DNA from 3 places in the Zafaria sp. Z1313 genome. Region 1 is predicted to be linked to each of the others. Evidence: riboswitches for the same ligand, from Rfam matches in the RefSeq annotation. Region 1 holds a riboswitch; each other region holds the start of a gene.
The links. A riboswitch is a leader RNA that binds a small molecule or an ion and turns the genes downstream of it on or off. The one in region 1 is predicted to bind S-adenosylmethionine.
Positions count from the first base shown of each region.

Region 1 (9,416 bases):
TCGCCGTCGTCGTACGCGACCGCGGCTCCCTCCCCCGCCCGTGCCGGCGGCTCGATGGCCGGGCCGAGGAATCCGGGGTCGTATCCCGTGCGGTGCGCGTTGCAGTCCATGGCTTCCCCCTGGGGTCCGGTCCTGGGTCCAACGCTACTCCTGCGCCGGGGATCCGGCGAGGGGTCGCGGCGGACGACGGCGGTGCCGGCCTCCGGTCCGCCGGGGAGCGTTCCGGGGGCGGAGGACGCATGGTGGATGATGGTTCCATGAGCGCACACGAACCGCTGCCCGTGGCCATCCGCGACGAGTCGATCCGCCTCGGCCAGCTGTTGAAGCTGGCCTCCCTCGCGGAGGACGGGATCCAGGCCAAGGAGTTCATCGAGAACGGGCTGGTCAAGGTCAACGGCGATATCGAGACGCGCAGGGGCCGCCAGGTCCGCCCGGGCGACGAGGTCGAGGCGAACGGGGAGCGCATCCGCGTCGAGTCCGGGGCCTGAGCCCGGAGCGCGGCGCCGCGCCCGGATCGCGCTACGCCTCGGCCACGCTGCGGTCCAGGACGTGGTGCCGCAGGAACTCGGAGACGTGGCCCATCTCGGCCTCGTTGATCGAGTGCGGCAGTCCGGCGTAGAGCATCTTGCTCAGCTCCGCATGGTCCCTGGCCCATGCGAGGGTGTGGGCGATCTTGTCCTCGCCGATGACGGCGTCCGCCTGGCCACGGCCCCAGAACAGCGGTCGGCGGAGCCGGCGGGCCGCCTCGTCGTCGAAGAACGCGTCGCCGCCCGCGTCGACGGCGAATCCGGACAGCCCGACGACCGCGTCGACGTCCGCGGGGCGGTGGCGCAGCACGGACGTCGCCACGGCCATGCCCATGGAGAAGCCCAGCAGCGTCACGGAGCTGTGCTGGTCCCTGACGGCGTCCAGCCACGACCAGACGTCCCCGCAGGCCTCGACGACCTTCTCGACGGAATAGTCGATGTCCTGGGTCAGGGGGAACCACGTGAAGCCGGGTCCGAGGGCGTGGGGCGCGCGCACCGAGGCGATCGTGAACTCGGCGGGGAGCAGCGGCGCCAGGCCGATCAGGTCCCGCTCGTGGGACAGGTAGCCGTGGAACATGACGAGCAGGGGCGTCCCCGCCCGCTCGGACTCGGGGCGGGACCAGACGACAACGGGATTCCAGGCATGCGCACTCATGGAGACCATTGAACCACGCGCGTCATTGAAGCTTGAAGCAATACGTCGGACCTGGGCCCGGCATGGCGCCGAGGGCCTCGATTTGCGAGGATGTACCCGTGAGTAACCACAAGACCTCCCCCTGGTCCGACACGGTCGGCGACGACGCCCGTGACGTGGAACGGCATCCCTGGCGGCGCTACGTGGCCCTGGGCGACTCGTTCACCGAGGGCATCGGCGACCCGGATCCATCCTCCCCCGGCGGCAGCCGGGGCTGGGCGGACCGCGCGGCCGAGGAGCTCAGCCGCGGCGTGGAGGGCTTCGCCTACGCCAACCTGGCGATCCGCGGGCGCCTGCTGCGGCAGATCCACGAGGAGCAGGTCGGCCCCGCGATCGAGCTCAAGCCCGACCTCGTGAGCATCTGCGCCGGCGGCAACGACGTGATCCGGCCCAATGGCGACCCCGACGCGCTCGCGGCCGAGATGGACGTCCTCATCGGCGACCTCGCGGCCACCGGGGCCACTGTCGTCCTGTTCAACGGCCCCGACATCGGCACGACCCCCGTCTTGAACACCCGGCGCGGGCGCGTGGCCATCTACAACGAGAACCTGCGCACCGTGGCAGCGCGGCACGACGCCGTGGTCGCCGACCTCTGGTCCCTCGGCGAGCTGCACCACCCGGCCATGTGGGCCGAGGACCGGCTGCACTTCTCGGCGCTGGGCCACCACACGATCGCCGCGATGTTCCTGGACACCCTCAACGTGGCGCACGAGCTCGAGCCCCTGCAGGTCAAGCCCGTGGTGCCGAAGCCCTGGCGCGAGGCCCGCCGCGAGGACCTCGTCTGGGCCAGGACCCACTTGACCCCCTGGGTCCTGCGCCGCCTGCGCGGCCGCTCCAGCGGCGACGGGGTCACCGCCAAGCGCCCGCTCGCCTCCCCGCTTTCGACGGGCACGGTGGGCGCCGGCGATCCCGAGCGGCAGCACGGGGAAGGCTAGGCGCGGGACGCACGCCCGGCCCCGCCGGGTGGAGGGGTCCGGGGCCCGGCCGCTCCCGCGGCTCAGCCGGCGAAGACCGTGGCGCGCAGCGGCGCGTCGAGCTGCGTGATGTCCGTGAGGAAGCCGTCATGCCCGATCGGCGAGTCGATGGCGTGGACCGGCGGACGGCCCGGCAGGAGCGCCGCGAGGCGCTCCGACTGCTCCGGCCAGTACAACCGGTCGCTCGTCACCGCGGCGATGAAGAAGCGGGTCGAATCCAGACGCGCGAGCGCCGCCTCCACGCCGCCCCGGCCGCGGCCGACGTCGTGGCTCATGAGCGCCTCGGTCAGGACCAGGTAGCTGTTGGCGTCGAAGCGCGCCGCGAGCTTGTCCGCCTGGTGGTCCAGGTAGCTCTCCACCTGGTAGCGCCCGCGTTCGGACGTCGCCGAACCGAGCGGGCTCTCCCCGGGCTGCGCGGCGCGGCCGAAGCGCGACTCGAGCTCGGGCTCGGAACGGTAGGTGACGTGCGCGATCCGGCGGGCGATGCCGAGCCCGCCGACCGGACCCCGCGCCCCCTGGGCGGTACCGCCCGGGTCGGCCCCGGCGTCGTAGTAGTCCCCGCCGGCGAAGCCGGGATCCAGCCGGATCGCCGCCGACTGCGCCTGGGCGAACGCGATCTGCTCGGCGCTCGCCTGCGCCGTCGCGGCGACCACGACGCAATGCCCGACGCGGTGCGGGAACTCGGCCGCCCACTCGAGGGCGCGCGCGCCACCCATCGAACCGCCGACCACGGCATGCCAGCGGTCGATTCCGAGCTCGTCGGCGAGCCGGGCCTCCAGCCGTACGGAGTCCCGGATCGTCGTGAACGGGAAGCGCGAGCCCCAGGGGACGCCGTCGGCATCGGGCGACGAGGGCCCGGTGCTGCCGTAGCAGCCGCCGACCATGTTGGCGGCGACGACGAAGTACCGCTCCGTGTCGATGGTCCGACCCGGGCCGATGAAGCCGTCCCACCACCCGGGTTCCGCCCCGTCCCCGCGCGCCACGTGGGTGTCCCCCGTCAGGGCGTGCTGCAGCAGGACCGCGTTCGATGCGTCGGCGTTGAGCCTCCCCCACGTCTCGTAGGCGAGGTCCACGGCGGGCAGGAACCCCCCGGTCTCGAAGGCGAAGGCGCCCGTGCGCAGCACGCGCAGGATGCCGTCGCCGGAGGGCACGCCGGACGGGGCGGCCGCCTGGCCGCCCCGTCCGATCGTGCCGCGTGCGGTGTCGACGTCGATGCTCACTTCACCGCTTCGAGGTCGGCGGCCGGAGCGTCGGCGGCGGAGGCCGCCGCGAAGCCGCCCTCCAGGTCCGCGATGATGTCGTCCACGTGCTCGATGCCCACGGCGATCCGGACCAGGCCGGGCGTGACGCCGGCCGAGCGGCGTTCCTGCTCGGTCAGCTGCGCGTGCGTGGTCGACGCCGGGTGGATGGCCAGGGAGCGCACGTCGCCGATGTTGGCGACGTGGGAGTGCAGCTGCAGCCCGTCGATGAAGGCCTGGCCCGCGGCGGCACCGCCGGCCAGTTCGAACGCGATCACGGCTCCCGTGCCGCGCGGACCGTACTTGCGTCCGCGCTCGAACCACGGGCTCGAGGGCAGCCCCGCATAGGCGACCGACACGACGTCGGAACGCGCCTCGAGCCACTCGGCGACCTTCTGGGCGTTGGCGACGTGGCGCTCGACCCGCAGGCTCAGGGTCTCGAGGCCCTGCGCGATCAGGAAGGCGTTGAAGGGCGCCACCGAGGAACCGAGGTCGCGCAGCAACTGCACGCGGGCCTTGAGGATGTAGGCGAGGTTGGCCCCGAGGATCCCGTCCACGCCGAGGTCGCGGGCGAAGACCAGTCCGTTGTAGGACTCGTCCGGGGTGTTGAAGCCCGGGAACCGCTCCGGATCCGCGGCGTAGTCGAAGCGGCCGGCGTCCACGATCACGCCGGCGATCGCCGTGCCGTGGCCGCCGAGGTACTTGGTCGCCGAGTGGATGACGACGTCGGCGCCCCACTCGATCGGGCGGACCAGGTACGGGGTGGACAGCGTGTTGTCCACGAGCAGCGGCACGCCGGCCTCGTGGGCCGCCGCGCTCACGCCCTCGATGTCCAGCACGTCCTGGCGCGGATTGGAGACGACTTCCCCGAAGAAGGCCTTGGTGTTGGGCTTGACGGCGTCGCGCCACAGCCCCAGGTCGTCCGGGTCGGCGACGAAGGTGACTTCGACGCCGAGGCGGGCGAGCGTGTGCTTGAGCAGGTTCTGCGTCCCGCCATAGAGGCTCGGGCTGGCCACGATGTGGTCGCCGGCGCCCGCGACGTTCAGGATCGCGAACGTCGTCGCGGCCTGCCCCGAGGACAGGAGCAGCGCGCCGACGCCGCCCTCGAGGTCCGCGATGCGGTTCTCCACGGCCTCCTGCGTGGGGTTGCCGATGCGCGTGTAGATCGGTTCGAGCTCGGCCAGCGCGAAGCGGGCCGCGGCGCTCTCGGCGCTCGGGAAGACGAACGAGGTGGTCTGGTAGATCGGCAGGGCCCGGGCGCCCGTGGCCGCGTCCGGACTCTGGCCGGCGTGGATCTGGCGCGTCTCGAAGTTCCAGTGGTTGGACATGGTGGCTTCCCTTCCATCGAAGGGCCGTTCCCCCGTCCGGCGGCCGTGCCTGCCGACGGGGTCGTGACCCGCGCTTGCCGGGCATCGGGATTGATGCTCGGCCCGGTCCTCACCCGGGGCACCCCACCGCGAGTGGAGGGTTGCCGGCCAGCAAACCGGGGTTTAGCGCTGGCACTCATGACCTGGGATCCAGTCTGGCCCGGGAGCGGGCGGGGCCGCAAGCGGCGCCGCGCGAATATGACGCGGCGTGAAAGCGGACGCGCCTCCGCGGCCGCCACAAGCAAGGGGAGCCTAAGTCGAGACCCACATCACAAAGTGCCATCATGAACCCATGATGAGGTTGGACCATGTTTCATATGCGTGCGGACAGGACGGTCTGGCGGCCACGGCGGCCAGGATCGAAGAACAGCTGGGGCTTGAATCGGTCAAGGGCGGTGTCCATCCGCGGTTCGGGACGCGGAACGTGATCTTCCCGCTCGAGAACAAGCAGTACCTCGAGGTCGTCGAGGTCCTGAACCATCCGGCCTCGGACAAGGCCCCGTTCGGGCAGGCCGTGAGGGCCCGCTCGGAAATGGGCGGCGGCTGGATGGGCTGGTGCGTGGCGGTGGAGGACCTCGCCCCCTTCGAGGAGCGGCTCGGACGCGCCTCGGTCCCCGGCAATCGCAAGTTCCCCGACGGCCGCGAGCTCACGTGGCAGCAGATCGGCATCAAGGGCCTGATCGCCGACCCGCAGGTGCCCTACATGCTGCGCTGGGACGACGGCACCGAGGAGCTGCACCCCTCCAAGGCGCTGGATCCGGCCGGCCGGATCAGCCGCATCGCGATCGCCGGTTCCGTCGAACGCGTCCGCGAGTGGCTCGGCACGCCGGAGAAGAACCCGCTCGAGGGAGTGGACGTCGAGTGGCAGGCCCCGAACGGCACCCCCGGCATCCTGTCCGTGACCTTCGAGACGCCGAACGGCCCGGTCACCCTCTAGCCCACGGCCCGCAAGGCGGGCCCGCTAGGAACCGATGCCGATCGCGGGCCCCAGGAGCGCGTATCCGACGAACCCGGCCGAGTCCAGGAGCGCGTGGGCGATCACGAGCGGCATGACCCGGCCGTAGCGGTGGTAGAACCAGCCGAAGGCGAGTCCCATGAGGGCGTTGCCGATGAACGGCCCGAACCCCTGGTAGAGGTGGTAGCTGCCGCGGAACAGCGCGCTGGCGACGATGACGGCCCAGGGGCCCCAGCCGATCCGGCGCAACACGTGGAAGAGGAAGCCGACGACGACGACCTCCTCGAGGATCCCGTGGCGCACCGCGGAGAGGACGAGCACGGGGATGGTCCACCAGAACGGATCCAGGGCCGCGGGGACGATCGCCGTGGTGATGCCCAGGGCCCGGCCCGCCGCGTAGACGCCGAGCGTGCCGACGCCGATCGCCCCGAACAGGAGCAGGCCCCAGCCGGCGTCGGGCCACGGGCGGCGGCCATCGAAGCCGAACAGCCGGAAGCCGTTGCGTCCGGCCTGGTGCAGGAAGAAGAAGACGAGCGCGACGGGTACGAGCGAGAAGCCGATGTCGAGGAGCTGGTACGTCAGGTCGAAGTACTGCCGGTCGTTCAGGCTCGTGTTCATGCGCGTCGTCTGCTGCGCGAGCGGCTCCCGGGACAGCTTGTCCAGCAGGTTCACAACGGCGTAGACGGCGGACTGGCCGAGCGAGAGGGCCAGGACCAGAAGCAGCTGGGCCCGCAGCATGTTCCGCTCGGTGCCCACGGCGGGCGGCTCGGGGTGCTTCATGGTCACCCAGCCTACGGCCCCTGCGGCCCCGGGGCGGCACCGAGCTCCCCCCTGCGCCGGAAGCGGTGGCCCCCGGGCACGGAACAGCCCGGCGGCTCCGCGTGGTGGCGCGCTTCCGCCGGGCTGTCCGTGGCCCGTGGCCGGTGGTGCCTGCTAGGCCAGGGCCGCGACCGCGGCGTCGTAGTCCGGTTCCTGGCCGGTCTCGGGGACGAGCTCGGTGTGCAGCACGGTGCGGTCCGCATCCAGGACGACGACGGAGCGCGCGTGCAGGCCCGCCAGCGGGCCGTCGATCAGCGTGGTGCCGTAGTCCTGCCCGAACGCGGAGCGGAAGGTGGAACCGGCCACGACATTCTCGATGCCCTCGGCGCCGCAGAAGCGGGACAGGGCGAACGGCAGGTCGGCGGAGACGCACACGACGGCGGTGTTCTCGAGCGAGGCGGCGAGTTCGTTGAAGCGGCGCACGCTCGCGGCGCAGACGCCCGTGTCGATGCTCGGGAAGATGTTCAGGACGACCCGGCGCCCGGCCAGGTCCTCGCTGCTCAGCGCGGACAGGTCCGCGGCGGTGAGCTCGAAGCCCGGGGCGGTGGTGCCGGCGGTCGGAAGCTCGCCGATGGTCTGGACGGGGGTTCCCCTGAATGCGGTGGTTGCCATGACTCCTGTCTATCACGGACGGCCCGGCGTCACGGTCCGTGCTACGCGCCGCCCTGCGCCGCGTCGGCGGCCGGCCGCTCGTCGTCGGCCGCGTCCTCGGCCACGACGACCTCGTAGCCGGCGCCCTCGAGCAGCGCACGCTGTGCCTCGTCCAGGTCGGCGTCGGTCACGACGTGGCCGAACCGCGCGCCCTCGAGCGAGACGAACGCGCGCCGGCCGATCTTGGAGGAATCCGCGACGACGTAGGCGCGGGCCGCCCGGGCCGCCATGAGCGAGTTGACCGCCGCTTCGGCCTCGTCGTGGACCGTCGGGCCCTCCGCGTCGATCCCGCCGACGCCGATGAAGGCCAGGTCCAGGCTGACGCGCTGCAGCGACTGCTCGGCAAAGGAGCCCACGAGCTCGTACGAGCTGGGGTTGAGCACGCCGCCCGTGGCCATGACCTTGACGTGGCTGCGGACCGCGAGCGTCGTGGCGATGTTGACCGAGTTCGTGACCACCGTGATGCCGGGCTGCCCGGAGGGATCGGCGAGGTCCTCCCGCAGGCCGAGGTGCGTCGCGATCGCGCTGCACGTCGTGCCGCCGGTCAGCCCGATGCTCATCCCCGGTGACACGAGCGAGCCGGCGAAGGCCGCGATCGCCCGCTTGCGTCCGGCCGCCGCGTCCCGCGTGTACTTCCCGGGCAGGTCGAAGGAGAGGGTGTTCGTCGTCGCCCCGCCGTGCGTGCGGGTCAGGAGGCGCTGCGCGGCGAGGGAGTCGAGGTCGCGCCGGGCCGTCGCGGGCGAGATACCGAGCCGATCGACGACGTCGCCGACTTCCAGCTGGCCCTCCTCCGCGAGGAGGTTGAGGATCTCCCTCAGGCGTTCACTGCGTTGCATTCCCGCTCCTTGTCGCTCCCGCGCCCACCGCGCGCCGCCCTAGCAGCATATCTAGCGGGCGGCCGGCACGGCGCGGTCCGCGCCGGCGAAGAGCGTCAGGAGCCGCGCGGCCTCCGCGGACATCGCGCGGCGGCCCTCGGCGAGGTACTTGCGCGAGTCGACGAGTGCCGGGTGGGCGTCGAGGTGCGCGCGGACGGCCTCGGTGAAGAAGCGGTTCAGATGCGTGGAGACGTTGATCTTGCGCATGCCCGCCGCGATGACCGCGGAAATCACCTCGTCGGGACGCCGGAGAAGCCGTGCAGCACGAGCGGGACGTCCAGCGCGGCGTCGAGCCGGGCGATGAGCTCCAGGTCCAGAGAGGCGCTGCGCTCGAGCATCGCGTGGGAGGAGCCGACGGCCACGGCGAGCGCGTCCACTCCGGTCTGCTCGGCGAAGGCCGCCGCCTCCCCCGGGTCGGTCCGCACCCCCGGCGCATGGGCTCCGTCCTTGCCCCCGACCTTGCCCAGCTCGGCCTCGACGTACACGCCGCGCTCGTGCGCGTAGGCGACGACGCGGCGCGTCGCGGCGACGTTGTCGGCGTAGTCGAGGTGGGCGCCGTCGTACATCACGGAGCCGAAGCCGAGGTCGACGGCGGCGAGCGCGAGCTCCTCGCTCTCGGCGTGGTCGAGGTGGACGGCGACGGGCACGGTCGCGCCGCGGGCGGCCGCGAGGCACGCGGCGGCGATGGGCTCGAGCGCACCGTGGTACTTCACGCAGTTCTCCGAGATCTGCAGGATGACCGGCAGCCGGGCCTCCTCGGCGGCGGCCACGAGCGCATCGGCCGTCTCGAGGTGGATCACGTTGAACGCGCCCTGGCAGCGGCGCGCGGCGACGGCGGCGGACCAGGAGGCCGCGCGACGCAGGAGCCGTTCCGGACTCGCGTCCGGCTCGAGCAGTCCCGCGGCGATGGCGGCGACCGCGGCGTCGCCGGCCCCCGTGGGGTTGCCGCTCAGCGGGGCGGGCAACCGCGCGGAGATCCACCGGCCGGGCGCGGCGGCGTCGAACACGGCGAGCCCGTCCTCGCCCGAGCTCGCGAACACGCAGCGGGCCCCGAGCTCCAGGAGCGCGGCCGCGGCCGTGGGCAGGTCCGGCGCCCCGGTGGCCTCGAGGAGCTCGTGGTGGTTCGGCTTGAGCACGTCGGCGCCGGCCCGCGCCGCGGCCAGGAGCGCGGGTCCCGAGGTGTCGACCATGACCGGGGCCCGGCGGCCCTGGCCTCGGCGACGAGCCACGGGTGGAAGTCCCGGGGCGCGTCCTGCGGCAGGCTTCCGGAAGCGACGACGACGGACGCCCCGGCCAGCAGGGTCCCGGCCGCGTCG
Region 1 is NZ_JBNWUK010000001.1:311,278-320,693, reverse strand. Features, by position in the region: gene ACQ3I4_RS01440 (DNA/RNA non-specific endonuclease) at 1-110, opposite strand, end outside; gene ACQ3I4_RS01435 (RNA-binding S4 domain-containing protein) at 258-488, shown strand; gene ACQ3I4_RS01430 (alpha/beta hydrolase) at 520-1,182, opposite strand; gene ACQ3I4_RS01425 (SGNH/GDSL hydrolase family protein) at 1,281-2,156, shown strand; gene metX (homoserine O-acetyltransferase MetX) at 2,219-3,382, opposite strand; gene ACQ3I4_RS01415 (bifunctional o-acetylhomoserine/o-acetylserine sulfhydrylase) at 3,412-4,761, opposite strand; SAM riboswitch class IV at 4,827-4,944, opposite strand; gene ACQ3I4_RS01410 (VOC family protein) at 5,093-5,737, shown strand; gene ACQ3I4_RS01405 (CPBP family intramembrane glutamic endopeptidase) at 5,762-6,535, opposite strand; gene tpx (thiol peroxidase) at 6,689-7,186, opposite strand; gene ACQ3I4_RS01395 (DeoR/GlpR family DNA-binding transcription regulator) at 7,228-8,061, opposite strand; partial or broken gene ACQ3I4_RS01390 (class II fructose-bisphosphate aldolase) at 8,113-8,963, opposite strand; partial or broken gene ACQ3I4_RS01385 (PfkB family carbohydrate kinase) at 8,985-9,290, opposite strand; partial or broken gene ACQ3I4_RS01380 (PfkB family carbohydrate kinase) at 9,401-9,416, opposite strand, start outside.

Region 2 (9,416 bases), on a different contig from region 1:
CCGGGAAAAGAGCGGGGCGAACTCCACGTGGAGCGCGGCGTAGCCGGCCGGCGCGGGGTTCCGCGCCGGGACGGCGGTCGGGGCGCCGACACCCTGCGGGGAGTTCGCGGCGGAGGATCCCGTGGCAGAGGCCCCGGTGGTGGCGTGGGTCGTCATGACACGTCCTTTCAGGCGGTGGCGGGTTCGGCCTGCTCGGCGGCGGCCGAATGGGCGGTGAAGGCTCCGCGGTAGCGGGCGGCCGGATGGTTCTCCTCGAGCCGGGCGCCGCGGCCGAAGACCTTCTCGCGGAGCGTGCCGGGCGCATACTCCGCCTGGGCCAGTCCGCGGCGGCGCAGCTCCGGCAGGACGCCCTCGATGAAGCGCGTGTAGGAGCCCGGAAGGATCTGGTTGATGATGTTGATCCCGTCCACGCCGGCGTCCTGCCAGCGCTCGAGCTCGTCGACGATCCTCTCGGGGGTGCCGGCGATCTGCATCGACTCGGCGCGGTAGCGGGCCAGGTCGGCGATGGTCGGGTTGCCGCCCGGCACCGAGGCGCGCGCGGCCTCCAGGACGCCGCGTCCGCCCTCCGTCTCGACGTCCCCGAGCGGGGTGTCCAGGGGGATCCCGCCGAGGTCGATCCCCAGTCCGCCGCCGATGTGCGCGACGATTGCGTCGAGATCCAGGTGCTCGTTGTACTCGGCACGGACCCGCTCCACCTCGGCTTCGGTGCTGCCGACCACGAAAGACAGGCCCGCGAAGACCTTCACGTCCTCCGGCGCCCGGCCGGACTCGACCGCGAGGCGGCGCACCGCCGTCGTCTTCTTCTCGACGTGCTCCGGGTTGGGCGCGAAGAGGAAGGTGGCCTCCGCGTTCGCCGCGGCGAAGCGGGACCCGCGGGGCGAGCTGCCGGCCTGGAACAGGAACGGTGTGCGCTGCGGGCTCGGCGAGGCCAGGTGCGGGCCGTCCACGGCGTAGCGCGCCCCGCGGTGGTAGACCTTGCTGACGCCGGACGGGTCGGCGAAGACCCCGGCGGCCTTGTCCGCGCGGAACGCGTCGTCGGACCAGGAGCCCTCCCAGAGCTTGTAGGCGGCGTCGACGTATTCCTCCGCCCAGTCGTAGCGGTCCTCGTGGGCCGTCAGGCCGTCGGCCCCGAAGTTCCGGTGCGCGTTCTCCAGGACGCTCGTGACGATGTTCCAGGCCACGCGCCCACCGCTGAGATGGTCCAGGGTGCTCAGCTGGCGGGCGAGCTGGAACGGATCGGACTGGATGACCGAGCTCGTCACCGCCAAGCCGATGTGCTCCGTCGCACCGGCGAGCGCGGACGCGAGGACCAGCGGATCGTTGGAGGGGACCTGCAGCCCGCGGCGGACGTGGGAGGCCCACCCGCCTTCATGGTCGCCGTAGAGTCCGACGACGTCGGCGAAGAAGAGCGCGTCGAACCGCGCGGCCTCGAGCTCCCGGGCCAGGTCCTTCCACAGCGACAGCTCGTTGTAGCGGTGCTGCTGCGCCTCGGGGTGGCGCCACTGTCCACCGAGGATGTGGCTGGGGGTGTTCATGAGGAAGGCGCTGAGCAGCAGCCGGGGGCGGCGGGACGGTGCGGTCATGTCTCTCCTGGGTGGGGGCGGGGGGCGCGGGCGTGCCGGGCGGCGTGCCGGTGCGGGGCTAGAGGCGCTTGTCGAGCCGGCGGCCCAGCCGGGTCCCGGCGATCTGCACGAGCTGGACGAGGGCGATCATGAGGATGATCGCCAGGAACATCACGCCTGTCTCGTAGCGGTAGTAGCCGTAGCGGATCGCGAAGTCGCCGATCCCTCCTCCGCCGACGAGCCCGGCCATCGCCGAGTAGCTGATGAAGCTGACCGTCATGATGGTGACGGAGCCGATGAGCGCGGGCTTGGCCTCCACGAGCAGGACGTCGCGGACGATCTGCCCGCGCGTGGCGCCCATCGCCCGCGCGGCCTCGACGACGCCCGTGCCCAGGTGGGTGAGGTTCTGCTCCACGAAACGGGCGAAGTACGGGATCGCGTTGATCGTCAGGGGGACGATCACCGCCGCCGTGCCGATCGTGGTGCCGACGATGAAGCGGGTGACCGGGATGATCGCGATGAGCAGGATGAGGAACGGGAAGGAGCGCATGGTGTTCACGAGCCCGTCGACGATCCGGTGCAGGCGCGGCCGGGGCTTGAGCCCGTGGGGGGACATCGAGTAGAGCCAGATCCCCAGCGGGGTGCCGAAGAGGACGGCGAGGGGGATCGAGACGAGCAGCATGGCGAACGTCTGGCCCATCGCGACGCCGATCTCGGGCAGGAGCTCGACGATGCGGGAGAGGTCGATCCCGGTGGTGTTGGCCGTCGCGGCGGCGAGGACGGGGCTAGGCATGGGAGAGCTCCTCGGTGGCGTTCGGTCCGGCGGCGCGCTGCGCAGCATTCCCGCGCGGGGCGCGGTCCAGCTGGATGTCGTCGGAGATCAGGTAGCGGCCGATCGCGGTGGCCGGCTCGAAGCCGGGCCGCTCCAGCTCGGCCAGGTCGAAGCGCTCCACGAGCCGCCCGTCCTCCATCACCGCGACGTTGTCCGCGATGGCCTTGATGACGTTCATCTCGTGGGTGACGATCACGGTGGTGATGCCGAGCTGCGCGTTGATGTCGGAGAGGTACTGCAGCACGGAGGCGGTGGTGCGGGGGTCGACGGCGGAGGTCGGCTCGTCGCAGAGCAGCACCTTCGGCTCGGTGGCCAGGGCGCGGGCGATCGCGACGCGCTGCTTCTGGCCGCCGGAGAGCCGGGCCGGGTAGGAGCCCGCCTTGTCGGCGATGTCCACGATCGCGAGGGCCTCCTGGGCGCGGCGCGTGCGCTCCTTCTTGCCCACTCCGGCGAACTTCAGGCCCAGCTCCACGTTCTGCAGGGCGGTGCGGTTGTTCAGCAGGTTGAAGTGCTGGAAGATCATGCCGATCTGGTGCCGTGCGCGGCGCAGCTCCTCGTCCCCCAGCGCGGTCAGTTCCGTCCCGTCGACGACGACCCGACCGGAGGTGGGCCGTTCGAGCAGGTTGATGTTGCGCAGCAGCGTGGACTTGCCGGCGCCGGAGAAGCCGATGATCCCCTGGATGGATCCTCGGGGGATCTCGAGGGAGACGCGGTCGACGGCGGTGAAGTCGGCGTCGCCGGTCGTGAAGACCGTGGAGACGTCGTGGAGGCTGATCATCGGGTGCTCCTTGACTGATCGGGGGACGCCGCGGCGGGCGCGAGGCGGTACCTGGCTCCCCGGTGGGTGTCCTTGAGGCGGTCGCCGGCACCGAAGAGCTTGTTGCGCAACGTGCCGGGGGCGTATTCGGTGGGGTAGGCGCCGCGGGCCTGCAGCTCGGGCACCACGAACTCGACGACGTCCTCGAAGCTGCCGGGCGTGATCGCGTAGGCGAGGTTGAAGCCGTCGACGTCGGTCTCGTCGACCCAGGAGATCAGCTCCTCGGCCACCGAGGCCCCGGAGCCGACGATCCGCGGACCCATGCCGCCGATCCCGGCGAACGCCGCGAGGTCGCGGACCGTCCACGCGCTGCCGTCGTCCTTGCGCGCCTGCTGGAAGTTCGCGACGGCGGACTGGATCGCGTTCGACTCCACGTCCCCGATCGGGGAATCCAGCTCGTAGCGGGACAAATCGATCCCGAGCCAGCCGGAGAGCAGGACGAGGGCCCCCTCGTCGGAGGCGTAGGACTGGTACTCGTCGTGCTTGGCCCGGGCCTCGGCGTCCGTGGCGGCGGTGATGACGGTGAGCATCGTGTAGATCCGCACGTCGTGGCGGTCCCTGCCCGCGGCCTCGACGGCGTCGCGGATGCGGGCCACGGAGGCGCGCAGCAGCTCCTTGGTGGGCGCCCCCACGAAGACGGCCTCGGCGTTTCCGGCCGCGAACCCGATGCCCCGCGGGGAGGCCCCGGCCTGGTAGACGACGGGGACGCGCTGCGGGCTCGGCTCGGTGATCGCGATGCCCGGGACCTTGAAGAAGCGGCCCTCGTGCCGGATCGGATGGACCTTGGAGGGATCCGTGAAGACGCCCGCCGCGCGGTCGCGGACCACGGCGTCGTCCTCCCACGAGCCCTCGAGCAGCTTGTAGACGACCTCGAGGTACTCGTCCGCGTGGTCGTAGCGGGCATCGTGCTCGAGCTGGTCCTCCTGGCCCATGTTGCGCGCGGCCGAGGGCAGGTAGCCGGTGACGACGTTCCATCCCACGCGGCCGCCCGTGAGGTGGTCCAGTGTCGCGAGCCGGCGGGAGAACGGGTACGGGTGCTCGTAGGCGGTGCCCGCGGTGACGCCGAAGCCGAGGTGCTCGGTGACGAGGGCCATCGCGGAGACCAGCAGGAACGGGTCGTTGACGGGGACCTGCGTGCCCTGCCGCAGCGCCGCCTCGTCCGAGGCCCCGTAGACGTCGTAGGTGCCCAGGACGTCCGCGATGAACACACCGTCGAAGAGGCCCTTCTCCAGGGTCTTGGCGAGGTCTGCCCAGTAGCGCAGGGTGTTGTACTCGGCCGAGCGGTCCTGCGGGTGGCGCCACAGGCCCGGGGACTGGTGGCCCACGCAGTTCATGTCGAAGGCGTTGAAGCGGACGTGTCGGCGTTGCGGAATGCTCATGGGGTCCTCCTGGACGGGTCCGTCCCGGCGGTGCCGGACGGGACGGGTTCTGCGGACGGGGGCGCCGACGGGGCGGCGCGGAGGGCCGCGGGCGGCGCTGACGGTGGCATGCGGCGTCCTACGCGTAGCGGACCGGGACGTCGCCGACGGACTCGAACCACGCCGGCGCGGTGCCGTTGACCTCGTAGTCCCCGACGATGCGGGCCTTGTAGATGGCGGGATTGTGGGTGGCGATGGTCCGGGCGTTGCGCCAGTGCCGGTCCAGGTTGCAGCCGGCGGCCGTCGAGGACGCGCCGAGCCCGTCGAAGAGCTTGGACGCCGAGGACAGGACGATCGGCTGGACCACGGTCTGGGCCCGATCCGCGACGAGCTCGCAGACCGCGAAGCGCTCCTCGGGGCGCAGCCCCGGATCGGCGAGGACGGCCTCGACCTCCTGGACGGCGGCGACGACGACGGAGTCCACGGCGAAAGCGTTCGCCGAGATCTCCCCGATCACCTGCAGGACCTGCGGCTCCCGCCGCGGCGGCACGCCCGTCCCCGTGCTGAACGCGCGCGTGCGGGCCTGCACGGCCGAGCGGGCGTCGGCGAGCGCGGCGCGGCAGATGCCGGCCTGGACGGCGAGCAGGACCAGCTGGAACACGGCGGACTCGGGGTGGGCGGCCAGGTCCTCGGGGCCGAGCAGGGTGTCGACGGGGACGTCCTCGAAGTGGGTCGAGCCGGTGCCCGTGAGCTGCTGGCCGAAGCCGTCCCAGTCGTCGAAGATCTTCACGCCCGAGTGCTGGGTCGAGACGATCCCGACGTGCCGCCCCTCCGCGGACGGATGCGAGGCGGCGACGGCGACCCAGTCGGCGAAGATCGTTCCGGTGCAGTAGTACTTCTTCCCGCTGATCCGCAGCCGCCCCTCGCCGGCCTCGGCGAAGACGGTGTTGTGCCCGCCGAGGGGGTTGCCGCCGCGCTCGGTGTAGGCGTTGCCGACGAGCTGGCCGGCCGTGAAGCGCGCGAACCAGCGCTCCCTCACGGCCTCGTCGGGATGCTTCAGGACGAGCTCGGTGAAGCCGATGTGCGCGCGCAGCAGGTGCGCGACCTGGGAGTCGGCCTCCGCGAGCTCGATCAGCAGGCGGAACGTGTCCGTCAGCGAGGCCCCGTGGCCGCCGTGCTCCCGCGGGACGCGCAAGGCGCCGAAGCGGGCCCGGTTGAGCCAGCCCACCTGCTCGAATGGCAGGATGCGCTGGGCGTCCCGCTGGGCGGCTCCCGCGGCGATCTCCGCGAACACGGGGCGGAACTGCGCCGCGAGCTCCTCGTAGGCCTCCCCCACGGGGACGCCCGGCGTGAGCTTGAGCAGGTGGCGCGGTTGCGGCGCGGATTCGTCGACGGGCAGGCCCTCGGCGACGTGGACGGTGTCGAAGGCGTCGGTGGTCCCGGGCAAAGAAGTCATGGCGATCTCCATCGGTCCTGGCGGTAGCACCTTCCTCCCGTTCCCGGGAAGGGGTTGCTGCGGCGTCACGGAGCCAGATCTCTCGGCCGCTCTGGATGGTTTGTTGCGTCCATTCTGGACACGATCGCGGCCCGGACGCGAACGCGACGGCCTCCGGACCGGCCCGCCCGGGGCGCCGAGCACGGCGAACGGATCGAACATCAGGGCGGGGAAACCGCCAAACAACGCGGATTCTTCACCGACCGACCTCCTCGGACGGACCCCGCGAAACAATTCGCAACGAAGACGCCATTCTTTGCCGCGCCGCCGTCATGTGACGTTCACTGGAAGGGCAACCATCCAGAGCGGCCGAGAGATCTGGCTCGACGACGCCGCAGCAACCACCCCGACCGGGACCGGTGCTACCGCCAGGACCGATGGAGATGATCATGACCGCTGCACCCGCCCCCACGACCGCCGGGCCCGCACGCCTTGTGGCGCCGGAGTCCCCGGGCCCGACCGGACGCCCCGGGACGCCTCGGACCGCCGCCGGGGCCGCGCTGCCCGTCGCCTTCGAGGCCCTCACCCGCTCGTTCGGCTCCGGCGACTCCGCGCGCACGGTCCTGGCCGGCATCGACTTCGAGGTCGCCGCGGGCGAGGTCCTGGCGATCCTCGGCCCCTCCGGCTGCGGCAAGTCGACCCTGCTGCGCGCCGTCGCCGGGCTCGACGCTCCCACCTCCGGGCGCGTGGCGATCGGCACGGAGCCGGTCAACGGCCTCGACGAGCGCACCGCCGTCGCCTTCCAGGAACCCCGGCTCCTGCCGTGGCAGTCGGTCCGCGCCAACGTCGAGCTCGGGCTGCCGCGCGGCACGTCGAAGGCGGAGGCCGCCCAGCGCGTCGACGAACTGCTCGAGCTCGTCGAGCTCGGACCCTACGCCGGCCACCGTCCGCGCGAGATCTCCGGGGGCATGGCGCAGCGCACCTCGCTGGCCCGCGCGCTCGCCCGCCGCCCCGGCGTCCTGCTCCTCGACGAGCCGTTCGGCGCCCTCGACGCCCTGACCCGGCTCAAGATGCAGGACCTGCTCCTGGACATCCACCGCGCCCACCCGGCCACCGTCCTGCTCGTCACCCACGACGTCGACGAGGCCCTCCAGCTGGCCGACCGGATCCTGGTGCTCGGCCCCACCGGGAGCGGCCAGGGAGCGGGAATCGCCCAGGTCCTCGAGGTCCCCGGCGAGCGCCCGCGGGACCGCGCCTCGGCCGAGCTCGCCGCGCTGCGCTCCTCCCTCCTGGAGACGCTCGGCGTCGACCCGCACCGCCGCTGAACCACACCCGCACGACTTCCGGCCCCGCGCCGCGCCCGAGCCGGGCGGCCCCGGGAAGCCGGGCCCCGGCGTCGTTCCCTGGACGCCGCCCGCCATCACCACCACAGCAAAGGACCGTTCCATGACCCGCACCGCTTCCGCCCACCTGTCCCGCCGCCGCCTCCTGGGCCTCGGCACCGCCGGCGCCGCCGCCGTCCTGCTCGCCGCCTGCGCCGGCGAGGGATCCGGGCAGGCCGGGGCCGCCACGGCCGCCGGCGACGCCGCGGGATCCGGCGCCACCACCCTGAACATCGACTTCGCCACCTACAACCCGCTGAGCCTGGTCATCAAGGAGAAGGGCTGGCTGGAAGCCACGCTCGCCGACCGCGGCGTCACCGTGAACTGGATCCAGTCCGCCGGCTCGAACAAGGCCAACGAGGCGCTGCGCGCCGGCGCGGTCGACGTCGGCTCGACCGCAGGCTCCGCCGCCCTCCTGGCCCGCGCCAACGGTTCGCCGATCAAGGTCGTCAGCCTCTACTCGCAGCCGGAATGGGCCGCGCTCGTCGTCCCCTCCGGATCGCCCATCACCTCCGTGGAGGAGCTCAAGGGCAAGCAGATCGCCGCCACCAAGGGCACCGACCCCTACTTCTTCCTCGTCCAGGCGCTCGAGGAGGCCGGGCTGTCCATCAACGACGTCACGGTGCAGAACCTGCAGCACGCCGACGGACGCGCCGCCCTCGAGAACGGCTCCGTGGACGCGTGGGCCGGGCTCGACCCGATCATGGCGGGGGCCGAGGAGGCCGGCGCGACGCTGCTCTACCGCAACCTCGACTTCAACACCTACGGATTCCTCAACGCCACCGAGGAGTTCCTGGAGGCCTCCCCCGAGCTCGCGCAGGCCGTCGTCGACGCCTACGAGAAGGCCCGCGGATGGGCCGCCGAGAACCCGGAGGAGACGGCCTCCATCCTCGCCGGCGTCGCCGGGCTGGACCAGGCCGTCGCGGACAAGGTCATCCTCGAGCGCTCCAACCTCGACGTCGACCCCGTACCCGGCGAGGCCCAGGTCACCGTCCTCACGGCGATCGCCCCGACCCTCGTGGACACGGGCGACGTCAAGACCCAGGCCGACGTCGACGAGGCCATCGCGAGCATCGTCGAGGCGTCCTTCGCCGGGAAGGCCGACGCCTCCACCATCAAGGAGGCGTGATGGCGTTCGGCCCCAACACGAGCGCCGTCGCCGAGGAGGCGATCGCCCGCGGCACGGCCGGGGGATCCGCCGGCACCGGGAGTTCCGGCCCGCGGCGTGGCACGGCCGGCGGGAAGCGGCGCGGGCGGCGCGTGCTGCTCGGCGCCGTCGTCCCGCTGCTCCTGCTGGCGCTGTGGCAGGCGTCGAGCACGCTCGGCTGGGTGAGCGAGAACCGCCTGCCGGCCCCGTTGTCCGTGCTCTCGGCCGGCGTGGACCTGGCCGAGCGCGGCGAGCTGTGGACGCACATCGGCATCTCCGTGCAGCGCGTCCTGCTGGGCTTCGGCATCGGCGCCGCGCTGGGCCTGGCCGTCGGCTCGCTCGTCGGGCTCTCGCGGCGGGCCGACGCGCTCCTGGGACCCACGATCGGGGCGTTCCGCGCCGTGCCGTCCCTGGCCTGGGTGCCTCTGTTGATCCTGTGGCTGAAGATCGGCGAGGACTCGAAGGTCACGCTCATCGCGATCGGCGCGTTCTTCCCGATCTTCACCACGATCTACCTGGCCCTGCGGCACGTGGACAAGAACCTCGTCGAGGCCGCCCGCGCGTTCGGCCTCAAGGGGCTTCGCCTGCTGACCACCGTGCAGCTACCGGCCGTGGTGCCCGCGATCTTCTCCGGCCTGCGGCTGGCCCTGGCGCAGGCCTGGCTGTTCCTCGTGGCGGCGGAGCTCATCGCCTCCTCCATGGGGCTGGGCTTCCTGCTCACGGACTCGCAGAACAACGGGCGCACCGACCGGCTCCTGCTGGCCATCATCCTGCTCGCCGTGATCGGCAAGGCCACCGACGCGCTGCTGGGCATCGCGGAGCGCAAGGCCGTCGCCCGCTGGGCCTGACGCCCTCGGAAACTTCCCACGTCCAGCGGCCCGGG
Region 2 is NZ_JBNWUK010000008.1:94,664-104,079, reverse strand. Features, by position in the region: gene ACQ3I4_RS09955 (acyl-CoA dehydrogenase family protein) at 1-156, opposite strand, end outside; gene ACQ3I4_RS09950 (NtaA/DmoA family FMN-dependent monooxygenase) at 168-1,583, opposite strand; gene ACQ3I4_RS09945 (methionine ABC transporter permease) at 1,642-2,355, opposite strand; gene ACQ3I4_RS09940 (methionine ABC transporter ATP-binding protein) at 2,348-3,172, opposite strand; gene ACQ3I4_RS09935 (LLM class flavin-dependent oxidoreductase) at 3,169-4,590, opposite strand; gene ACQ3I4_RS09930 (acyl-CoA dehydrogenase family protein) at 4,709-6,025, opposite strand; SAM riboswitch class I at 6,031-6,127, opposite strand; SAM riboswitch class I at 6,358-6,448, shown strand; gene ACQ3I4_RS09925 (ABC transporter ATP-binding protein) at 6,454-7,329, shown strand; gene ACQ3I4_RS09920 (aliphatic sulfonate ABC transporter substrate-binding protein) at 7,451-8,515, shown strand; gene ACQ3I4_RS09915 (ABC transporter permease) at 8,515-9,381, shown strand.
Region 2: linked by a shared signal. The riboswitch ahead of ACQ3I4_RS09930 (acyl-CoA dehydrogenase family protein) and the one ahead of ACQ3I4_RS01415 (bifunctional o-acetylhomoserine/o-acetylserine sulfhydrylase) in region 1 are both predicted to bind S-adenosylmethionine.

Region 3 (9,416 bases), on a different contig from region 1:
CGAATCCCGTCAATGCAAACGCCCCCGCCCCGGACGGCGTCCCGGACGGACTCCAGGCGGCTTGCATCTTGAGAATGATTCTCAATAGACTGGCCGCGTGAGCCTCCATCTCCTCTCCTCCCTCGACTTCCACTGCCGCGACCAGGCGCTCACCCGCCTCCGCGCCGACCACCCCGACGCGGTCGTCGTGGTGCACGACCTGCTCGAAGGCGAACGGGTACTATGCCGCACGGACATCCCCGGGCGCTCGCCCTGGCCGTGGACCCCGCATCCGTCGAGGACCAGCTCTGGGACCGCCACACGCTCTGGGAATCCGGGCTCAGCAGCCTGCCCGCCGACGACCGCACGGCCGGCGAGTTCCTGATCGAGGCGTTCGCGCAGTGCCGCGAGGTGCTCCTCGTCGAGGGCCTCTTCGCCCACCTCCTCGGCGGCGGCTCCGCGGGCTGCCAGTCCGGTGGGGCGGGGTTCGTCCAGGCATGCAGCTCATCGCCGAGATCGCCCCCACGGGCCCGCCTGCTCCACGCCGAACTCGGGCCGGGCACGGAGCCGCCCACGCCTGGCTCCCGGGGACCCTTCGGCACGGTGGAGCTCCGCGCCGGGCGGCCTCTGCAGGCGAACCGCTTCCGCGCGACCCTGCCCCGGATCGCCGAAGGCGTCGCCTGGCTGCGCGGCGACGTCTGGCTCGCCGACTCCCCGACCGCGCGGCTCGGCGTGACCGGGATCGGACCCCGCGTCTGGATGGAGCACCTCGGCACGTGGGGCCGGCGGGCGGCCGGGACCCGGCTCCTGATGACCGGCCCGGACATGGCCGGTGCCGCCGAGGAGGCCGCCGCGGCCCTCGCCGCCTGCGAACTCACCGACGCGGAGCTGTCCCGCGCCGGGACCACCGGGGCGCCGCACGGCGCTCCGTCCGAGAACGGCAGCACGATCCCAGGAGGAACCCCATGAAGGTCCGCAACTCGCTCCGCGCCCTCAAGTAGCAGCCCGGCGCGCAAGTGGTGCGCCGCCGCGGCCGCACGTTCGTCATCAACAAGGCCAATCCGCGGCTCAAGGCGCGCCAGGGCTGACCGTCCCGGTCCGGTGCGGTCCGGTGCGTTGCTTGCCGAAGCGTCGCACCGGGCCGCTAGGATGGAGGCAGCTTCACGAGATGCGGCCACACGCAGGGCTCCGACCCGGCCGCGCACCAACCCCATGCTTCACGGGTGGTTCGGATGACGAAGCGGTCCGGTGCAATACCGCTCCGGGCAAGAGCAACGGAAGGCACACCTTCATGAACGCACCCGACGGCAGCTGTCGCAGCTACCGCGACGGACACGACATCTACCCGCTCCGCCTGGCCCGCGCCCGGAAGGACCCCACCGCGTGGCAACCGGCCCACGTCACGGCGTTCCTTCCCGGTTTCCGGGTGGCCGTGATGACGGCCGGTCTGAAGGTCGCACGCTACACGGCCCATGACGTGGCCGAGATCGTCCGGCTCCTGAACCTGGCCGGCCAACGGCTCGACCACCGCGTGCGCTGGGCTTCCGAGCCGTTCGAGACGCTGTGGTGGCATTGCGCCTGGAACGAGGCGGCCCGGATCCTCGGCGTCCCGGAGGACCCCGGCGTCGGGGCCGGCCGCCGCTACTTCAGCCTCTCCAGCGACGAGCTGGCCCCGTGCGATCTGGAGCACGATCCGGAACTCGGCCTGCGGTTCGTCGAGGTCACGGCGGGCCTGCTGCACAGCGGGGCCTGAGCCGCCCTCAGCGGAACAGCGGCTCTCCAAGGAACCCGGCGAGCGCCTCGCGGTGCTCGGCCGGGATGCGCAGCAGTCGCTGTTCCGCAGTGGAGAAGAACGCCAGGGTCGTGATCGCGCGCACGCAGACGCCGCCGTCGACGGGATCGTGGAACTCGTAGGCGATGTCGAACGAGGCGGGCTTGACCGAGCTGATCCAGACGTCGACCCGGGCCGGGACGTTGCGGTAGTCCAGCGGGGCCACGTAGCGGACCCGGTGCTCGACGACGAGCGTCTGCGTGTCGGCCGGAACGGTGGAGAACAGCTCGACGACGGGCTCGGCGCCGGGCTTGCCCGTCCCGCCCGGCACGCCGAAGGCCGCGATCCGCGCCTCCTCCATCATGCGGACCAGGTTGACGTTGTTGATGTGGCCGTAGGCGTCCATGTCGCCCCACCGCATCGGCACGCCGACGCTCAGGCGGCGCCCGCTCACGGCGTCTTCCGCGGCAGGACGGGCATCGCCGAGGTGGGCGGCCCCGCGACACGTTCGGGTTCCAGCAGCCCCAGCCGCTCGAGGCCCTCGCAGATCCCGGCACCGTCCGGCGCGTACACCCACGGCGTCCCCGGGGTGGAGTCCATGGTGCCCATCGAGCGGCCGCCGGCCAGGACGGCTTCCGACGGCGTGAGCTGGCGGATCGCGATCGCCCGCACCTGCCCGGGGTGGCGGCGGGCGAACTCGGCGTAGATCTCCGGATCGTGCTGTCCGTCGTCGCCGACCAGGAGCCAGCTGATGTGCGGGAACTGGGCAGCCAGGCGGCGCAGCTGGTCCACCTTGTGCTGCTGCCCCGAGCGGAACCAGCGCCCCTCGGTCGGCCCCCAGTCCGTCAGCAGGAGCGCTCCGGCCGGGTAGAGGTTGCGGGAGAGGAAGCGGGTGAGGGTCGGGGCCACGTTCCAGGCGCCCGTCGAGAGGTAGAGCACCGGGGATCCCGGGCGGGTGCGCATGAGCCGCTCCATCATCACGGCCATGCCGGGCGTCGCGACGCGCGCGTGCTCGCTGAGCACAAAGGAGTTCCACGCGGCCAGCAGCGGGCGCGGGAGGGCGGTGACGACGACGGTGTCGTCGATGTCGGAGACGACCCCGAAGTCGATCGAGCGGTCGACGACGAACACGGACACGTCCGCGGGTTCCGAGGACTCGCTGCGCAGGGTCACCGCGTGCCAGCCGGGCGCCAGGTCCACCGTGATCTTGACGTCGAGGACGCCTCCGCGGTCGGCGTCGACGCGGAAGGTCCGCCCGCCGATCTCCGCGACGACCTCGGCGTGCGGGATGGGCGGGGAGATGAAGTTCCTCCAGCCGCGGACGCCGTCGGAGACGACCTTGGACTTGGGCAGGCCGTTCGTGAACGCGCCGGGCCGGGCCAGGACGATACGTGCGAAGACCCGCACCCAGCCGTCGGCCCCGCTGACGCCGTAGCCGCGGAAGGGCAGGACGGTGGCCACGAGTCCGCGGCTCCGGCCGCCTCGCTCGCGGAACGCGTGCCATCCGTCTTCAAGGCGGACCCCCAGGTGGCGGGCGTGCTTCACGGTGTTCGGTGCTGCCATGGCCCCAGTCTTTCACGCACGCGGCCGTGGGGCCGTCACCGCGCGGCGGCGGAAACGGGCACCGAAAACCCCTCGCATTCTTCTACATTCTGTAGAACAATGGGCGGCATGATGTTTGAACACGAGGACGGCCAGCCCGTCATGATCCTGGACACCGAGCAGTGCTGGACGCTGCTGGGACGCACCCACCATGGCCGGATCGCGCTCAGCGTCGCGGGCAACGTGGACATCGTCCCGGTCAACCACGCGGCCCACGAGGGGAAGCTCTACTTCCGCACGGCCCCCGGGAACAAGCTGGCCGGGCTCACCATCAACCCGACGGTCGCGTTCGAGTCGGACGGCATCCTGAGCGACCAGGCCTGGTCCGTCGTCGTCCGCGGCACGGCCCGGGTCCTGGAGACCGAGGCGGAGATCGAGCTCGCCCGCGCCGCCGGCGTCCGCCCCTGGGTCCAGACCCTCAAGGACACGTGGGTGGAGATCACCCCGCGCGAAGTCACGGGCCGCCACTTCCTCCTCGGCAACCAGCCGGAACAGCTCGACGAGTCCTGACCCCGCCCTAGCGGAACGCCGCGTGGCCCGTGAGCCGCTGGCCGAGGATGAGCAGGTGCACTTCGTCGGTGCCCTCGTAGGTGCGCACCGACTCGAGGTTGTTGGCGTGGCGCAGCGGCGAGTGCTCGAGCGTGATCCCGTTGCCGCCGAGGATCGTGCGCGCCTCGCGGGCGATCGCGATGGCCTCGCGGCAGTTGTTGAGCTTGCCGACGCTGATCTGCTGCGGCGAGAGCGTGCCCGCGTCCTTCATGCGCCCCAGATGCAGCGCCAGGAGGAAGCCCTTGTTGATCTCGAGCGCCATGTCCACGAGCTTGGCCTGCGTCAACTGGTAGGCGGCGAGCGGCCGCCCGAACTGCATCCGCCGTTGCGCGTAGTCCAGCGCGGCCTCGAAGCTGTCCCGCGCCGCGCCCATGGCCCCCCAGGCGATCCCGTAGCGGGCCTCGTTCAGGCACGTGAACGGGCCCTTGAGCCCCAGCGCCCCGGGCAGCACCGCGTCGGCGGGCAGGCGCACGTCCTCGAGCTCGATCCCGCACTGCACCGAGGCCCGCATCGAGAGCTTGCCCTCGATCGGGGTGGCCGTGAAGCCCGGGGTCCGGCCGGGAACCAGGAAGCCGCGGATGCCGTCGTCGCTCCGCGCCCAGACGACGGCGACGTCGGCGAGGTTCGCGAGCCCGATCCACCGCTTGGCGCCGTTGAGCACCCAGTCGCCGGAGGCGTCCCGGCGGGCGGTCGTGCGCATCGATCCGGGGTCGGAGCCCGAGTCCGGCTCGGTCAGCGCGAAGCAGCCGATGAGCTCCCCCGCCGCCATGCCCGGCAGCCAGCGCCTCTTCTGCTCCTCGGAGCCGAAGCGGTGGATGGCCGTCATGGCCAGCGAGCCCTGGACGGAGACGAACGTGCGGATCCCGGAGTCCCCGGCCTCGAGCTCGGCGGCCGCGATCCCGTACTCGACCGCGCTGCGGCCCGCGCAGCCGTAGCCCTCCAGGTGCATGCCGAGCAGGCCGCGGCGCCCGAGCTCGGGCACGAGCTCGGCCGGGAAGCGGGCGGAGTCGTACCACGTGCCGATGTGCGGCCGGACGGCCTCGTCCACGAAGCCGCGGACCTCGGCGCGCAGGGCGAGCTCCTCCGGGCCGAGCAGGGCGTCGACGTCGATCAGGTCCGCCGGGCTCGCTCCGTCCGCGCGGGACTCCTGGGCGGGGAACTCGTCGGCGGGGGACTCATTGCTCGGGGCGTCCACTGTGGCCTCCTTGCCGTGGGGGTGCGGTTGCTGCGGCGCGGATCCATCATGGCACGCAGGCCCTACACCGAGCGCCGCAGCGGGACCTCCTTGATGAAGACCACGCAGAGGAACGCGGCGAGGGCCACGGCCGCGGAGATCAGGAAGACGACGGCGGTCGCCTCGCCGAGGGCGCCTGGGCCGCGGGACGCGACCTGCTCCGAGAGGACGGCGCCCAGCACGGCGACCCCGGCGGCGCCGCCGACGGAGCGGAAGAACGCCACGGAAGAGCTCGCCGTGCCGATCTGGGTGACCTTCACGGTGTTCTGCACGGCGAGGACCAGGTTCTGCAGCATCATGCCCATGCCGAGCCCGTTGAGCACCATGCCCGCGGCGAGGTACCAGAACGGCGTGGAGGCGTCCATGAGGCCGAGCATCCCGAGCCCGGCGACGTTGGCGAGGGAGCCGATGACCAGGAAGACCTTCCAGCGCCCAAAGCGGCTGATCAGCTGCCCGGAGACCACGGAGCCGATGAGGTTTCCGAGGATCATCGGCATCGTGTAGACGCCCGCCATGGTCGGGGTGGCGCCGACGGCGAGCTGGAAGTACTGGCCGAGGAACGCGCCCGTGCCGAACATGCCGACGCCGATCGCGATGGAGGCGAGGATGGCCAGGGCGGTGGTGCGCTGGCTGATGATCTTCAGCGGGATCACGGGATCGGGGACCCGCCCTTCGACGAACAGCAGCACGGCGGTGAGCACGAGCGAGCCGCCGACCATCACGGCCGTCTGCCACGAGGCCCACGCGAAGCCGCCCTCCTGGCCGACGAACGAGACCCAGATCAGCAGCGTGGCCACGGCCGCGGTGACGAGGAGCGATCCCGCCCAGTCGATGTAGACCTTCCGCGGCACGTGGACGAGGTGCAGGGTCTTGTGGATCAGCACCATGGACACGAGCGCGAGCGGGATGCCGATCCAGAACGTCCAGCGCCATCCGAGCGGGGTGTCCACGATGAAGCCGCCGAGCAGCGGCCCGCCCGCGGTCGCGACAGCCATGACGGCGCCGAAGTAGCCGGAGTAGCGGCCGCGTTCCCGCGGCGGGATGACGGAGCCGATGACGGCCATGCCCATCGCGGTCAGTCCGCCCATGCCGAGGCCCTGGACGACGCGGGAGGCCATGAGCATGGGGATGTTGAGGGCGAATCCGGCCAGGAGCGAGCCGATGACGAACACGGCGATGCCGATCTGCGTGAGCAGCTTCTTGTCGAAGAGGTCGGCGAGCTTGCCCCAGATCGGCGTGGAGGCCGCGTTGGCGAGCAGCGCCGCGGTGATCGTCCAGGCGAAGTCGGTCTGGGAGCCACCGAGGTCGGCCATGATCGTCGGCAGGGCGATCGAGACGATCGTCGCCGCGAGCATGGCCGCGAAAAAGCTCGCGAGCACGCCCGTGATGGAGCGCAGGACCTCCTGCCTGGTCATCTGCGGCACGTCCGCGACGGGCTCGGGACGGACGACGCCGGGGCCCGGCTCGGGCGCGGAGCCCGGCCGGGGTGGGGCGTCCGGCGCCGGCGGGACGATCGGGGTCGCCGCGGTGATCAGGCCCTGCGTGCCCGCGTCGGGGTGCGGAATCGCCGTGTCGCCGAAGAGACCGCCCGGGCTCCCCGCTTCCCGGGAGGGTTCGGCGCCCGGGGCGGCATCGGCGTCGTTCCCCCGGGACGTGCCGGGGCGGCGGGCGGGGTCCCCACGGAAGTCCTCGGGGCTCATGCCTGCTCCTCCCGGGAGGTCCGCAGCCCGTCGCGCAAGTGCAGGGCGAGGTCGTCGAGCAGGCCCGTCGCGTCGAGGGCGCGCGCCTCGTCCCAGCCGTCAAGGAGGCGCACGAGGACCTCCACGCGGCGGTCGCGGGCCGCCGCGACGGCGTCCCGGCCGGCGTCGCTGAGCCGCAGGAGCTGGGCGCGGGCGTCGTCGGGGTCGGGGCCGCGCAGGACGAGGGCGGAGGACTCGAGCTCGGCGACGTGGCGGCTCAGCGCCGCGGGGCCGATGCCGAGGCCCTTCGCGACGTCGACCGCCCGGGCCGGCTCGGAGCGCTCGATGCGCTCCAGCACGGCGAGCGGGCCGAGCCCCGGCTGGCCGGGGCGCAGGCCCGCATGGCTGACGCACTTGAGCACCTGGTGGAAGGACTGGATGCTCTCCACGAGCTTGAGGGCGGTCTCTGTATTCAGTGCCACGGGGGGGTCCTTGCGCAAGCGGCGCCCCGGGGTCGGCCCGGGACGCGGGGAACGGAGTTTGATTGCCTAGGACAACCATAGGCATGGTTGCTTGCCGCAATCAATGAATGTGTCGAAGATGACGGCCGCGGGAACCCGGCCCGGGCGGCGGTCCCGCCGGGCCCGCGCACCGATAGGCTGGGACCGTGGATCCCAACGAGACCCCCGCCCAGCGCTCCGCCCGACTCCGCTCGATCGCCGAGGACGCCGCGCGCGCGGTCGGCCCGATGCTCCGCGGGGCCTTCCGCTCCGAGCTCGCGATCACCCAGAAGAGCAACCACCACGACCTCGTGACCGTCTACGACAAGGCGTCGGAGGAGGCGATCGCGGAGCATGTGCTCTCCGCCGAGCCGGACAGCCGGATCCTCGGCGAGGAGGGCGGGCACCGCGGGAGGGGCCGCGTGGAGTGGATCGTGGATCCCATCGACGGGACCAGCAACTTCGCCCACGGCGTCGCGTTCTTCTGCGTCTCCATCGCCGCGGCGCTCGACGGCGAGGTCGTCGCCGGCGTCGTCTACGACCCGGTCGCCGAGCTGCTGTTCAGCGCGGATTCGGGCGGGGCCTACCTCAACGGCGGGGTCTTGCGCCCCGCCGCGCACGCCGAGGAGTCCCGTGCCTCGATCATGACCGACTACCCCTCCGCCGAGGCGCTCGCCCTCGACGGGCCCGCCGGCCTCGAGGCCTTCGCCGAGCTCGTCGGCACCTACGCCACCCTGCGTCGCAAGGTCAGCGGAGCCCTGATGCTCGCCCACGTCGCGGCCGGCTGGGCGGACATCACCCTGGGCTTCGACACGAACCCGTGGGACGTCGCGGCGGGCGCGTTCCTGGTCCGCCAGTCCGGCGGCAGCTACCTGCCGTTCCGGTACGACGACGAATCACGCCCCGCGCACGAGGCCCCCACCTACCTCGCGGTGGGCCCGGGAGGCAACGCCGCGACCGCCTTGTCCGTCGTCGAACGGCTCATGGCCTCCCGCCGCGCGGCCGGCCACCGCAAGGGGTAGGCGGCGCACCCGGGCCCCGTCCGGCGTCGTCCTCCCCCTCCCGGGGCCGCCCTAGACGGCCGCCGGCACGGACCGTAGGCTCGCGCTATGCCGGTACTGCTGCGCACCATCGAGACCGCCGTCCCCTCCACCGTGCTGCACCAGGACCTGGCCCGGGACGTGTTCGCCGCGCAGCCGGGGCTGACCCGGCTCGGCCAGCGGCTCGTGGCGACGTCCTTCGACTCGGCCGACATCCGCACGCGCCACACCGTCATCGGCGAGCTGACCACCGAAGCCCGCGCCGGGTCCCCGCTGTTCTACGACCCTGAGACCGGGAACCTGCTCAGCCCCTCCACCAAGGTCCGCAACGCCGTCTTCGCCGAGGAGGCGTCCGCGCTGTTCCTCGAATCCGGCCGGCGCGCGCTCGAGGCCTGCCCGGACCTGGGGCCGGAGGACGTCACGCACGTCGTCACGGTCTCCTGCACGGGCTTCTACAACCCCGGGCCGGACTACCAGCTGGTCCGCGGGCTGGGGCTGGCCCCGTCCGTGCAGCGCTACCACCTGGGGTTCATGGGCTGCTACGCCGCGTTCCCGGGGCTGCGGGCCGCGAAGCTGTTCTGCGAGGCGGACCCCGACGCGGTGGTGCTCGTGGTGTGCGCCGAGCTGTGCTCGCTGCACGTGCGGACCTCCAACAACCCGGACACCATCATGGGCTCGGCGCTCTTCGCGGACGGAGCGGCGGCCGCAGTCGTCACGGCGCGCCCGCCCGGGCCGGAAGCCACGACGCCGGCGTTCAGCCTGGACCACTTCGAGACCGTGCTGACGCCCGTCGGCGAGGACTCGATGGCGTGGAACATCGGCGACGAGGGCTTCGAGATGGTCCTGGGGACCTATGTGCCGCACATCATCGACGACCACATCGTCGGCGCGCTCGAACCCCTCCTGGCCCGCGACCCCTCGCTCGCCGGGCGCGCCTACGCGGAGATCGAGCACTGGGGCATCCACCCCGGCGGCCGGGCCATCCTGGACCGCGTGCAACACCGCTTGGAGCTGGACGACGGGCAGCTGGTCCCCGCGCGGACCGTGCTGCGCGACTACGGC
Region 3 is NZ_JBNWUK010000022.1:25,747-35,162, forward strand. Features, by position in the region: gene ACQ3I4_RS14995 (GTP-binding protein) at 223-948, shown strand; partial or broken gene ykgO (type B 50S ribosomal protein L36) at 945-1,067, shown strand; SAM riboswitch class IV at 1,139-1,257, shown strand; gene ACQ3I4_RS15005 (hypothetical protein) at 1,271-1,732, shown strand; gene ACQ3I4_RS15010 (acyl-CoA thioesterase) at 1,740-2,204, opposite strand; gene ACQ3I4_RS15015 (App1 family protein) at 2,201-3,313, opposite strand; gene ACQ3I4_RS15020 (pyridoxamine 5'-phosphate oxidase family protein) at 3,422-3,862, shown strand; gene ACQ3I4_RS15025 (acyl-CoA dehydrogenase family protein) at 3,870-5,015, opposite strand; gene ACQ3I4_RS15030 (MDR family MFS transporter) at 5,159-6,835, opposite strand; gene ACQ3I4_RS15035 (MarR family winged helix-turn-helix transcriptional regulator) at 6,832-7,296, opposite strand; gene ACQ3I4_RS15040 (inositol monophosphatase family protein) at 7,482-8,336, shown strand; gene ACQ3I4_RS15045 (type III polyketide synthase) at 8,424-9,416, shown strand, end outside.
Region 3: linked by a shared signal. The riboswitch ahead of ACQ3I4_RS15005 (hypothetical protein) and the one ahead of ACQ3I4_RS01415 (bifunctional o-acetylhomoserine/o-acetylserine sulfhydrylase) in region 1 are both predicted to bind S-adenosylmethionine.